DNA from 3 places in the Shewanella sp. DNRA4 genome. Region 3 is predicted to be linked to each of the others. Evidence: predicted binding sites of a transcription regulator. Region 3 holds the regulator's gene; each other region holds the start of a gene.
What was found. Region 3 encodes sigma-54, which starts transcription at its own class of promoters, with help from an activator protein. Its sites were predicted from a motif close to GTTGGCACGNNNNTNGNNT; they were not measured.
Positions count from the first base shown of each region.

Region 1: flgF (flagellar basal-body rod protein FlgF) is a predicted target of sigma-54. The motif match lies at 2,393-2,411, and genes of this name have one in related genera.
Region 2: HG547_RS05045 (nitric-oxide reductase large subunit) is a predicted target of sigma-54. The motif match lies at 1,869-1,887, and genes of this name have one in related genera.

Region 1 covers NZ_JABAIP010000008.1:114,220-118,510, reverse strand. Annotated here, with positions in the region: gene flgC (flagellar basal body rod protein FlgC) at 1-41, shown strand, start outside; gene flgD (flagellar hook assembly protein FlgD) at 66-845, shown strand; gene flgE (flagellar hook protein FlgE) at 915-2,276, shown strand; gene flgF (flagellar basal-body rod protein FlgF) at 2,448-3,191, shown strand; gene flgG (flagellar basal-body rod protein FlgG) at 3,202-3,990, shown strand; gene flgH (flagellar basal body L-ring protein FlgH) at 4,003-4,291, shown strand, end outside.
Region 2 covers NZ_JABAIP010000003.1:317,933-322,223, reverse strand. Annotated here, with positions in the region: gene HG547_RS05050 (potassium/proton antiporter) at 1-1,311, opposite strand, end outside; gene HG547_RS05045 (nitric-oxide reductase large subunit) at 1,932-4,217, shown strand.
Region 3 covers NZ_JABAIP010000003.1:79,820-84,110, reverse strand. Annotated here, with positions in the region: gene lptA (lipopolysaccharide transport periplasmic protein LptA) at 1-473, shown strand, start outside; gene lptB (LPS export ABC transporter ATP-binding protein) at 470-1,201, shown strand; gene HG547_RS04005 (RNA polymerase factor sigma-54) at 1,308-2,783, shown strand; gene hpf (ribosome hibernation promoting factor) at 2,812-3,099, shown strand; gene ptsN (PTS IIA-like nitrogen regulatory protein PtsN) at 3,102-3,545, shown strand; gene rapZ (RNase adapter RapZ) at 3,542-4,291, shown strand, end outside.

The DNA.
Region 1 (4,291 bases), on a different contig from region 3:
CAAAATCTATGCTGCAACAAACACTTGGGATGGGTAAATAATATGCGTTATTTAGGAGGTACGTTGTGAGCCTCATTAACCAACTGAGTCAAACCTCATCGCAGCTGACTCAAACAAACACTCAATCGAATACGGTATCAACCAATACCACGAAAACCTCGACTAGCTCGACAGGTAACCCATTTTTGGATGGATTACGTTTGCCGAATAGTTCTGCTGTTCCAGAGGCTAAGAGTCAGCAGCTCACTCAAGAGGATTTTTTCTCATTACTCAGCCAGCAGTTATCGATGCAGGATCCCTTCAAGCCCGTTGATAACGACCAGATGATTGCACAGATGGCATCTTTTTCTACTGTCGATGGCATTTCTAAGTTAAATGATCAAATTGTTAATTTAAACAGTGTGATGACATCAAGCCAAGCTTTGCAAGCATCGGGATTAGTTGGGCGAAAAGTGCTGTTACCGACTGATACGGGTTATATCTCTGCAGAAAGCCCAGGCTTAAATGGTGTGATCAGTACTTCAGAGAAAATTCCCGTCATTAATGTTCGAATCGAAGATGATAAAGGGCAGGTCGTTAGAACATTTACTGTTGATGGTAGTAAGGGTGGTAACACTGATGTCAAGTGGGATGGTTTGAATGATAAAGGAGAACCCGTTGCTGCAGGTAATTACTCGATTAAAGCATCGGGTTTGGTGAATGATAAATCACAAGCGTTAGCTGTATCGACCTATGCGCATGTGACCAGTGTTTCTTTAGGTACAGCAGCGACTGGCGCCATTTTGAATCTCAAGGGTGGAATGGCCTTTAAACTGTCGGATGTACTTGCGATTAGTGAAGTTTAATCGTTATCAAGATTGTAAATGGACATCACACTTGTCCATCATTGAATTGAGCAAATGTAGAGGTGAATTATGTCGTTTAACATTGCATTGAGTGGCATTTCTGCTGCGCAGAAAGATTTGAACACTACTGCGAACAATATCGCGAATGCTAACACCATTGGCTTTAAAGAGTCGCGTGCTGAATTTGCGGATGTTTACGCTAATTCAATTTTCTCAAACTCAAAAACCGCTGTGGGTGGCGGTGTGGCTACGAGCCAAGTGGCGCAGCAATTCCACCAAGGTAGTTTGCAACTGACGAATAACTCGTTAGATTTAGCGATTAAAGGCGGTGGCTTTTTTGTAACTGCGTCCGAGATAGGTACCTTGGATCATCAGTTTACTCGGGCAGGTGCTTTCAAAGTCGACAAAAATAATTATATGGTTGACTCTGCTGGGAATTTTTTGCAGACCTTTCCAGTAGACAAAGATGGTAACTCTACCTCTGTCAGTTTAACGACAGCTAAGCCAGTACAAATTCCTGATACTGCGGGTAGCCCTGTTCAAACTGAAAACGTGACTTTGCAGATGAATTTAAATGCAAAAGAAGGTTCACTCGACCCTGCTGCTTTTGATCCGTTAGACTCCAAAACCTATAACAGTGTGACATCCATGACGATTTATGACTCTCTGGGTGAGCCACATATCATGACGACCTATTTCGTCAAGCCAAATAATGGCTCATATAATGGTGAAAACAACTGGGTTGCATACTATGCCATTGATGGTAAACAAGTTGATATTTCTGGCCCTGCTGGTACATATCAGACTGACACCAATGGTGATGGCACTCCCGATGCCTCTGGTACAGCTCAAACGGCTGGCGGCTGGAAGGGATCGGTTCTGAAGTTTAATTCCGTCGGTGTGTATACTGGGAGTGATCCGGCAGTCGTCGCCACCGAAGCGCTAGGGGTTGGCGGCGCTGGTGTGTTAGGCCCTGGTGCTGATGGCACTCAAGCCGTGACGATTAAATTTAATGCACCAACCCAATATTCAGCTCCCTTTGCCGCCACTGAATTGTCACAGGACGGTACCACAGTAGGACGTTTAACCAATGTCGAAATTGGTGAAGATGGTTTGATCACTGCCAGTTACTCCAATGGTTCAACAGTGCCATTAGCCCGCGTTGCTTTAGTTCGCTTTGCAAACGAACAAGGGTTGACACAAGTGGGTAATACCTCGTGGAAAGCCAGTTTATCGTCAGGTCCTGCGTTGGCTGGTGAGCCTAACAGTGGTACGTTTGGTAGTCTCAGTTCTTCAGCGTTAGAGCAATCTAACATTGACTTGACGACTGAGCTGGTGGATTTGATTTCGGCACAACGTAACTTCCAAGCCAACTCACGTACGCTGGAAGTGAATAACACTCTGCAACAAACTGTTCTGCAAATTCGTTAAGTTAATCTTGCCTCTGCTAAGTGTTGCCGCTTGCGGCAACACTTAGCCTCTTTCTGTTGTGCATTCATTCGTTTATTAAAATCTCCTAATTTATCAGTTAACTAGCTGCTTATTTTATTGGCATGATGCTTGCTTTGCTATTGTCAGGTTGAAACTTTGACGGAGCAGTCTGTGGACAAATTCCTTTATATCTCCATGAGCGGCGCTAAGCAAAATATGAATGAGTTGGCGTTGCGTGCCAACAACTTAGCCAACGCAAATACCGATGGATTTAAGTCGGATATGGCGCAAGCCAGATCGATGCAAGCCTTTGGTGAAGGATTGCCGACAAGGGTCTTTGCCATGGTTGAAACCCCCTCCGCCAATTTTCGTTCGGGCCCGATTAAATCTACTGGACGCGATCTTGACGTTGCCATTAAAGGTGACGGTTGGTTTGCCGTGCAAGCACAGGATGGTAGTGAAGCTTATACCCGTTCTGGCAGTCTCAGTTTTGACTCAACAGGTTTATTGCATAACGACCGTGGTAATCCCGTGATGGGTGATGCCGGGCCGATTGTGTTACCGCTGCCAATTGAAAAGGTCACTATTTCACAGGATGGGATTATCTCTGTTCGCCCTCAAGGTGCGACGACAGAAGTCGTCGAAGAGGTAGGAAGATTAAAGTTAGTAAACCCTGGCAATGCACAAATGATGCGCGGCGAGGATGGGTTGTTCCGTTTGGTATCCGGTGATCCGGCGCCTGCCGATCCCAGTGTATTTGTGGAAAGTGGTGCTGTAGAAGGCAGTAACGTCAACCCCGTGGATGAGATGGTGTCCTTAATCGACCTACAGCGACAATTTGAATTGCAAGTGAAGATGATGAAAACCGCGGAAGAAAATGACCGCGCTTCATCCTCATTAATGCGGATTAGTTAGGAGATAAATTATGCATCCAGCGTTATGGATTAGTAAAACTGGCTTAGACGCACAGCAAACCGATATTGCGGTGATTTCAAACAACGTCGCTAACGCCAGTACTGTGGGCTATAAAAAAAGCCGCGCGGTATTTGAAGACTTACTTTATCAAACTGTTAACCAAGCGGGTGGGATCAGCGCCTCTAACACTAAGTTGCCAAACGGTTTGAACATTGGTGCGGGTACCAAGGTGGTAGCCACCCAAAAAATGTTTACCCAAGGCAATATGCTGACCACGGATAACTCGCTCGATTTGATGATTGAAGGTCCTGGATTTTTCGAAGTGCAGCTCCCCGATGGGACTACGGCTTATACCCGTAATGGTCAATTTACCTTAGATGATACAGGGCAAATTGTCACGCCGGGTTCGGGTTATGTGTTGCAACCTGCGATCACTATTCCTGAGGATGCAACCAGTATTACGGTCTCTGCTGAAGGGGAAGTTTCGGTAAAAACACCAGGTGCGGCGGAAAACCAGGTCGTTGGGCAGCTAAGTATGACCGACTTTATTAACCCGTCAGGTTTAGATCCTATGGGACAAAACCTATACACCGAAACTGGTGCGAGTGGTACGCCTATTCAAGGCACTGCATCACTTGATGGTATGGGAGCGATTCGTCAAGGTGCGTTAGAAACCTCTAACGTGAACGTGACCGAAGAGCTAGTTAACCTCATTGAAAGTCAGCGGATCTACGAGATGAACTCCAAAGTGATTTCGGCGGTCGATCAGATGCTGGCTTATGTGAATCAGAATCTATAGAGGCACATGATCATGGCTAGATATCTACTATTGGCTAGTACGCTCTTGCTGGCGGCATGTAGTTCAACTCCAAAGAAGCCGATTGCGGATGATCCCTTCTATGCCCCAGTTTATCCCGAAGCACCACCGACTAAAATTGCTGCAACGGGGTCGATTTACCAAGATAGCCAAGCGGCGAGTCTTTACTCGGATATTCGTGCCCATAAAGTCGGTGACATTATTACTATCGTGTTGAAAGAAGCGACTCAGGCGAAAAAGAGTGCCGGTAATCAGATCAAAAAAGGTTCTGATATGACACTCG
Region 2 (4,291 bases), 240 kb from region 3:
TGCTAAGCGTTTTAGCGGTTCACCAATACACCACTTACTTTCACTCAAACGATAGACAAACACTTCCCATTCGCTGCTCGGGTAAATTTCAACCCCCGAACGCGAAACGGGCAAAGGCTTTGGGGGCAATTCTACCTTTGCTAAGCGTGCAGCCGTAGTGAGTGACGCCCCTTGGACTAGCAGAGAGACTAACACCACAAAAAAGGCCAAGTTAAAATACAATTGTGCCCCAGGAAGCCCAGCCATCATTGGGAATACCGCTAAAATAATCGGCACGGCACCACGAAGCCCGACCCAAGAGATAAACCAGCGGTCACGGCTGCTAAAACTCTTAAAGGGCAGCAAACTTAGCCATACCGCTAAAGGTCTGGCAAACAGGATCATCCCAAAGGCCAGTGCTAAGCCCGGCAGCCAAATATCTAATAGATCCGAGGGGGTTAGGAGTAGTCCCAAGACGAGAAACATGCCGATTTGACTCACCCAAGTCATTCCATCCAATACGTTTAATATCGCATGACGTCCACGAGTTGGCTTATTACCGAGGAATAGGCCAACTAAGTAAATCGACAGAATGCCACTGCCACCTAGCTTGTTCGATGCAGCGTAAATAATAAGGCCGCCACTGAGCACGAGAATCGAATATAGACCTTCAGCGAGTTGACTTAAGTTCACCAATTTCCATAGCAGCCAGCCACCACCCAAGCCTAATAAAATTCCCAGCCCAAATTGTTTAATAAAGCTAATCAGCATAAAGCTTGCAGAGAGCTCGGCATCGACATTGCCGAGAATGGCAATCAAGGTGACAGTTAAAAATACCGCCATAGGGTCGTTACTACCCGATTCGATTTCCAGCGTTGCTCCAACCCGCTCATTAAGGCTGCGTCCCTTTAACAGTGAGAATACCGCCGCCGCATCGGTAGAGCCGACAATCGCTCCCACAAGCAAACCTTGTAGCCAATGTAAGTCAAATAGCCACGCAGCCATAATGCCTGTGATACTGGTGGTGATCGCCACCCCAAAGGTTGCCAAGGATAACGCAGGCCACAGTGCGACCCTGAAGCTCGCGACCCGAGTGCGCATACCGCCATCGAGCAAAATAATGGCTAAGGCTAAGTTACTGACAAGATAAGCGGTTGAATAATCATCGAAGAGAATACCGCCGGGACCATCTTCACCAGCAAGAATACCTACGGCGAGGAAAATTAATAAGATAGGAATCCCAAGACGGGATGACATGGGACTAAGCAAAACACTCACGGCAGTAAGTAAGGCACCGATCAGAAAAAAACTATTGATGGAATCTGCATCCACACATGCCTCCTTAAATGCTGCTGGCTCAGCTAAACGATAGCAAAAACACCTAGATTAAAAATGACTCAATTAAAAATTTCAGTGTTTCTATACTAGCATAAAAAATGCAGATTATTGGAGTTTTAAATATTAAATTTCAATCATCTACACTAAAATAATCATCAACAGCAACTTTAGGCTAATTTTCAGATAAAAACACATAAAAAGACAAATACAACCAGAACATCAAACCATAAGCATAAATAAAATAAAGCTTATATTTATCAAGTTCTTTAAAAAATAAATCCGACACAAACTTTCCATTTTTAATCAAAAAAATATCGGTAACCATCTAAAAAGACACTATATCGATAAAAACACACACCTAACTATATTTATCGCCGCAATACCTTGAAAGACCACATTAAATTGAATAGTTCATTGTGTTATCAACATTGGCCCACCAATGACTGTCATAAAGACAATTAATGTCATTGTGACAAACTTTATTGCTATCAAAAAGACACTGCTAAGAATTTAAATTAATTTTTTTTCCTTTATTTTCAATAACAAAAATACTTGGCACATATTGCGCAATAGCAAATTACAGGTATCAAAATGACGTTGGATTAAGGGGATTTATGAGCAAACAAAAACTCACCGCTATCGCACTATTATTAGTGTTGATTGCCTCATTTACTGTACTACTGAGCGTAGGCAGTGAAATTTATCGAGAAAAACCACCCATTCCCAGTGCATTTGTCGATGTGAATGGCCAAGTTATCTTTAGTGAAAATGATATAGAACAAGGTCAATTAGTATGGCGATCAATGGGCGGCCATCAACTCGGTTCGATTTGGGGACATGGCTCCTATGTCGCCCCCGATTGGACCGCAGACTGGTTACACATAGAAGCCCAAGCTTGGCTCGACCTGCGCGCCAAGCAACAATATCAAACGCCTTTCGAGCAACTAGGTTCCCAAGAAAAAGCGGGGCTTGAACAAGCATTAAGGGATGATTTACGCCATAACAGTGTTGAACAACAGATCGATGGCACTCAGCTTATTAGGCTATCGACCACACGAGTAGAAGCAATTCGCACGGTTAATCAACACTATTTATCCTTGTTTGGTGATGACCCTAAACTCAGTTCACTACGCGAACAATACGCCATGAAAGAGGGCACAGTGCCCGATGTTACACGCCGTGAACAACTTAATGCGTTCCTGTTTTGGGGGGCTTGGGCTGCCATCACTGAACGCCCAGATGCACCCTATACATACACTAATAACTGGCCGTTCGATCCTCAATTAGGCAATACTCCCACCTCGGATAATATTGTCTGGTCGATACTCAGTATCGTGACCCTGATAGCGGGTATTGGTGGATTGCTATGGCACCATGCCAGCGGTAAGCACGAAAGTCTGCCTAAGCCGTCGGAACAAGACCCGCTGTTTTTCACTAAACCAACCGCTTCACAAAAAGCCGTCGGCAAATACTTCATTACGGCGATAGGTCTCTTTTTACTGCAAATTTTACTCGGAGGTATTACCGCTCACTATGCGGTAGAAGGCCAAGAGTTTTATGGTTTACCTATTGCGGAAATACTCCCCTATTCAGTAACGCGTACTTGGCACACCCAATTAGCCGTATTTTGGATCGCCACGGCTTGGTTAGGTACAGGACTGTATATTGCTCCTGCATTATCGGGCCATGAACCCAAATATCAACGAATAGGCGTTAACGTACTCTGGGTAGCCTTAGTGGTGGTTGTGCTCGGTTCAATGGCGGGCGAATGGATTGGGGTACAGCAGTATTTTGATCTCGATATGAACTTTCTCTTTGGCCATCAAGGATATGAATACATAGATCTGGGTCGAGTATGGCAAATCTTACTCCTCGTTGGATTATTGATTTGGCTCGCCCTAGTCACCGCCGCCATCAAACCCGCCCTCAAAGTTCAAGGCGAGATGCGCCCTGTTATTTGGGTACTCTATGCCTCCTGCGTCGCAATTGGTTTGTTCTATGGCGCCGGCCTCTTTATGGGCAAACACTCCAACTTAGCGATTGCAGAATACTGGCGTTGGTGGGTAGTACATCTGTGGGTTGAGGGCTTCTTCGAAACCTTTGCGACTGCCGTTATCGCCTTAATGCTGGTACGTTTGGGCTTAATCCGTGGCCGTAGCGCCAACGGTGCGGTCTTGTTTACAACAGTAATCTTCTTAACCGGTGGTTTAATCGGCACTTTACACCACCTCTATTTTACTGGCACACCAACCTCGGTTATCGCCTGGGGCGCAATTTTCTCGGCCTTAGAAGTGGTGCCTTTAGCCATCATAGGTTTTGAAGCAATGGAAACCTACCGCTTGCGTAAAGCCAGTCCATGGATGCAGCGTTATCACTGGGCGATTATGTTCTTTGTGGCTACCGCGTTTTGGAACTTGGTCGGTGCCGGTATGCTGGGCTTCTTAATCAATCCACCAATCTCGCTCTATTACATTCAAGGGTTAAATACCACTGCCACCCACGGTCACGCTGCCTTTATGGGGGTTTATGGCATGCTCGGCATGGGACTAATGCTTTTCTGTCTGCGCGGTCTAACTGGCAATATGCAGTGGAATGACAAAATGCTCAAAGGCGCCTTCTGGAGCCTCAATATTGGCCTAGCGGCTATGGTGTTTATGTCACTATTACCTGTAGGGATTACGCAGTTTTTTGCGGTCATCGACCATGGCTATTGGTATGCGCGCTCACCAGAGGTCATTCATAGTCCGCTGGTTGAAAGACTGGTATGGATGCGTATGTTTGGGGATATCATCTTCAGTATCGGCGGATTATTGATGGGCACCTTCTTATTTGACTTAATTAGAAAGGCCCTGAATAAACCTGCAAAGTTACAAGGGGAGCAATTACTACCAGACCACTAACACGAGACTAAATAACGGTTAGTCCCATACCAAGGTGCCATTGCTGGCACCTTGGTTGCCTAATCTCTAGCAGC
Region 3 (4,291 bases):
AGCAAGAAGTGAAAATTAAAGCCGTCAGTCAAACCGCAGACATTAAAAACAATCAGATCATTTTCTTCGGTCCCGTTGAAGTTGTTCAAGGCTCAATTAAAATCCATGCGGATCAACTCCGTGCATTTTCTGTCGAAGGCGAAAATAGTAAAGTCTTACTGGCTACTGGAAATCCGGCAACCTACAGCCAAATCCTTGATGATGGCCGCCCTGCATCTGCTAGCGCCAAAGAGATTCGCTATGAAATGGCCACTCGGACGTTGACCCTAACTGGTACAGCGACCCTAGACCAAGCGGGTAGTCAAGTTACAGGCAATTTAATTCGTTACGATATTATTCAGCAAAAACTGATCGCCGAAAGTAGCGGCAATGGTGATGATCGCGTAATTACCATTATTCAACCTGATAACTATCAGGAAGAACTCAAAAATACACCAACAGATAAACCTGTGAAAAAACAGGATTCTAAATGACCCAAATCACCTTAAAAGCACAGAATCTCGCCAAGAGTTATAAGAGTCGTCAGGTTGTCAAAGATGTCAGCCTGACGGTCAAAACGGGTCAAGTCGTCGGCCTACTCGGCCCTAACGGCGCGGGCAAAACCACCACCTTTTACATGGTCGTGGGCTTAGTTAAAAGCGATAAAGGCCATATCTTTATCGACGATGATGATTTAACCGCCGATCCTATGCATCTGCGTGCCCGCAAAGGTATTGGTTACCTACCACAGGAAGCGAGTATCTTTCGTAAATTAACCGTACACGACAACATCATGGCGGTACTGCAAACCCGTAAAGAGCTCAATAGTGACCAGCGCGAAGAAGCACTAGAGCAACTGCTAGAAGAGTTCCATATCACCCATATTCGTGACAGCCAAGGCATGTCCTTATCGGGCGGTGAACGTCGCCGCGTCGAAATTGCCCGCGCCTTAGCGGCCAACCCCAAGTTTATTCTGCTTGATGAGCCCTTTGCGGGCGTTGATCCGATCTCCGTTATCGATATCAAAAAAATTATCGAGCAGCTTAAGAGCCGAGGCCTTGGTGTACTGATCACTGACCACAATGTGCGCGAGACCTTAGACGTCTGTGAACATGCTTACATTGTGAGTCACGGTAATCTTATTGCCGAGGGCACACCCGCAGAGATCTTAGACAATCAGCAAGTTAGGGCGGTGTACTTAGGTGAACAATTCAGGCTATAGTTACTAAAACAAAGCTAATAAGCCTTGAATTTGAGAGCGCTAGGCTCCATCCATATGATATCAAGCGACCTAAACTCACAATAATAACCTAGGGATCAGCGGTAACATGAAAGCGTCACTCCAGCTCAAACTGGGTCAACAGTTAACCATGACGCCACAACTTCAGCAGGCCATTCGCCTGCTGCAACTGTCGTCATTGGAACTGCAACAAGAAATCCAGCAAGCCTTAGACTCTAATCCTCTTCTCGAGCTGGAAGAGGAGCAATTTGACGCGCCTAGCGAACGTAAGCAAGATATCGCCGATACCGACTTTAGCGAAACGACTGCCCAGCCACAGGAACAAGATAATTCAACCGTGGACATTGCCGAGTCGCTGACCAAAGAATCTCTGCCCGAAGAGTTACCCATGGATACCACTTGGGATGAAGTCTTTACCGCATCGCCAAACTCAGGTTCTGGCGCTAGCCGTGAAGATGACATGCCCTTCCAAGGGGAAACTAGCGAGGGGTTGTACGAACATTTAGAATGGCAAAAAAACCTCACGCCCTTCTCTGAAACCGATTTAGCCATTGCCACCGCGATTATTGATGCCATCGACGATCAAGGTTATCTCACTCAAAGCACTGAAGATATCCTCGAAGCCATGGGCAATCCCGAGATTGAACTCGACGAAGTTGAAGCCGTGCTCAAGCGTATTCAACACTTCGACCCCGTTGGTGTGGCGGCAAGGGATTTAAGCGAATGTCTGCTTATTCAACTCTCCCACTTCTCGCCGGATACTCCACACCTCGAAAACGCCCGCATGTTGATCAAAGATCATTTAGATCTGATCGCCGCTCGCGACTTTAGGCTGTTAATGCGTAAGACCAAACTGAAAGAGGACGAGTTAAGGGACAGTATTGCGCTGATCCAAACCTTAAATCCTCGCCCCGGTTTACTCATCACCCCTGTCGATGAAGAATATGTGATCCCCGATGTATCGGTGTCGAAGAAAAACGGCCGTTGGGTGGTCGAATTAAACCCTGACTGCATGCCAAAAATCAACGTAAATCAGCAATATGCAGCCATGGCGCGCAGTACCAAAAGCCAAGCCGATAGCCAATTTATCCGCGGGCATCTGCAAGAAGCCAAGTGGTTTATTAAAAGCCTTGAAAGCCGTAACGAAACACTGCTCAAGGTGGCAAACTGTATAGTGCAATATCAACAGGGTTTCTTCGAATACGGTGAAGAAGCCATGAAACCTATGGTCCTAAACGATATCGCCGAGGCGGTAGAGATGCATGAGTCCACCATTTCACGGGTGACCACACAAAAATACATGCATACCCCAAAAGGACTTTTTGAACTAAAATATTTCTTCTCAAGCCACGTCGGGACGGATGATGGCGGTGAGTGCTCATCCACAGCAATCAGAGCTTTCATTAAGAAACTGGTTGCAGCGGAAAACCAGAAAAAACCATTAAGCGACAGCAAGATGGCTCAACTTCTGGCAGAACAGGGAATTAACGTTGCGCGCAGAACCATTGCGAAGTACCGAGAAGCGATGCTTATTCCCCCTTCCAATCAGCGTAAAAGTTTATAGCCTATTGTGAGTATCGGAGGACGTTTCTATGCAAATAAACCTAAGTGGACACCATATCGAGATTACTGAATCGTTACGGGCATATGTTGAGGAAAAGTTTTCAAAACTTGAACGTCATTTCGAACAGATCAATAATGTGCACGTTGTGCTCAATGTTGAGAAAATGCAACAAATTGCCGAAGCGAGAATCAACCTCACCGGTGGTGAAGTCTTCGCGACTTCAGAGCATGCAGATATGTATGCTGCCATAGACGTCCTGATTGATAAACTTGATCGTCAGGTTATTAAACACAAAGAGAAGTTAACAAAACACTAGCAATGGAACTTCGTACCATACTGCGGCCGGAGTGCACAACCTGCGCCACTCCGGGCAGTAAGAAAAAGGTACTGGAACTCATCAGCGACTTAGCCGCTGCCCAGTACCCCACCCTCTCATCTCAAGAGATCTTCGAAAGCCTCGTGGCGCGCGAAAAGATGGGTAGCACAGGTATAGGTAACGGTATCGCCATTCCACATGGTCGATTAACCGATATAACACAACCCATAGCGATATTGATAAAATGTGAGGAGCCGATAGCCTTTGATGCTATCGATAAACAACCCGTCGATATTTTATTTGCACTACTCGTGCCTGCCGACCAATGTCAGCAGCACCTAAGTACCTTGTCATGCATGGCTGAAAAGCTCAGTGACAAGCAAATATTAAAACAATTGCGCAAGACGCATGATGAAACGGAACTCTATCAGGTAATCATTGGATGAAACTGGTCATAGTGTCAGGGCGTTCAGGCTCAGGCAAATCGGTCGCACTTAGAGTGCTTGAAGATCTCGGCTACTATTGTGTCGATAATTTGCCTTTGCCGTTGATTGGCAGTTTGCTTGAACAGCTCAAAGGCAGTAACGATCTCGTTGCTATCAGTGTTGACGTGCGTAATTTACCAGAGCAAGACAAAGTGCTGGTTAAACAGCTTGCCAGCCTGCCTACGGGCACTGAACTCACCAGCTTCTTCTTAAACTCCAGCGATAAAGTGTTGCTCAAACGCTACAGTGAAACGCGGCGCTTACATCCCTTATCGAAGAGCCGAGTGTCACTGCAAGAAGCCATCAAGCTTGAAGGCAAATTGCTCGAGCCGCTGTCACAGCAGATGGATCACTATATAGATACCTCGAATCTGAATATCTATGAACTCAGCGACCAAGTGCGGCAAATACTCCTTGGCAGTGTCGATAAGGAACTGGTGATCAACTTCGAGTCCTTCGGTTTTAAGCATGGTATGCCGACCGAAGCTGACTTTATGTTTGATGTGCGCTTTTTGCCAAATCCCCATTGGGAACCGGAGCTTAGACCTCTCACCGGTTTAGATGAACCCGTAGCGGAGTTTTTAAATCGCCAGCCACTGGTGAATAAGTTCATCTGGCAAATCGAGAATTTGCTCGAAACCTGGTTGCCCCATTTAGAGCGCAATAATCGTAGCTATCTCACGATTGCGATTGGTTGCACAGGTGGC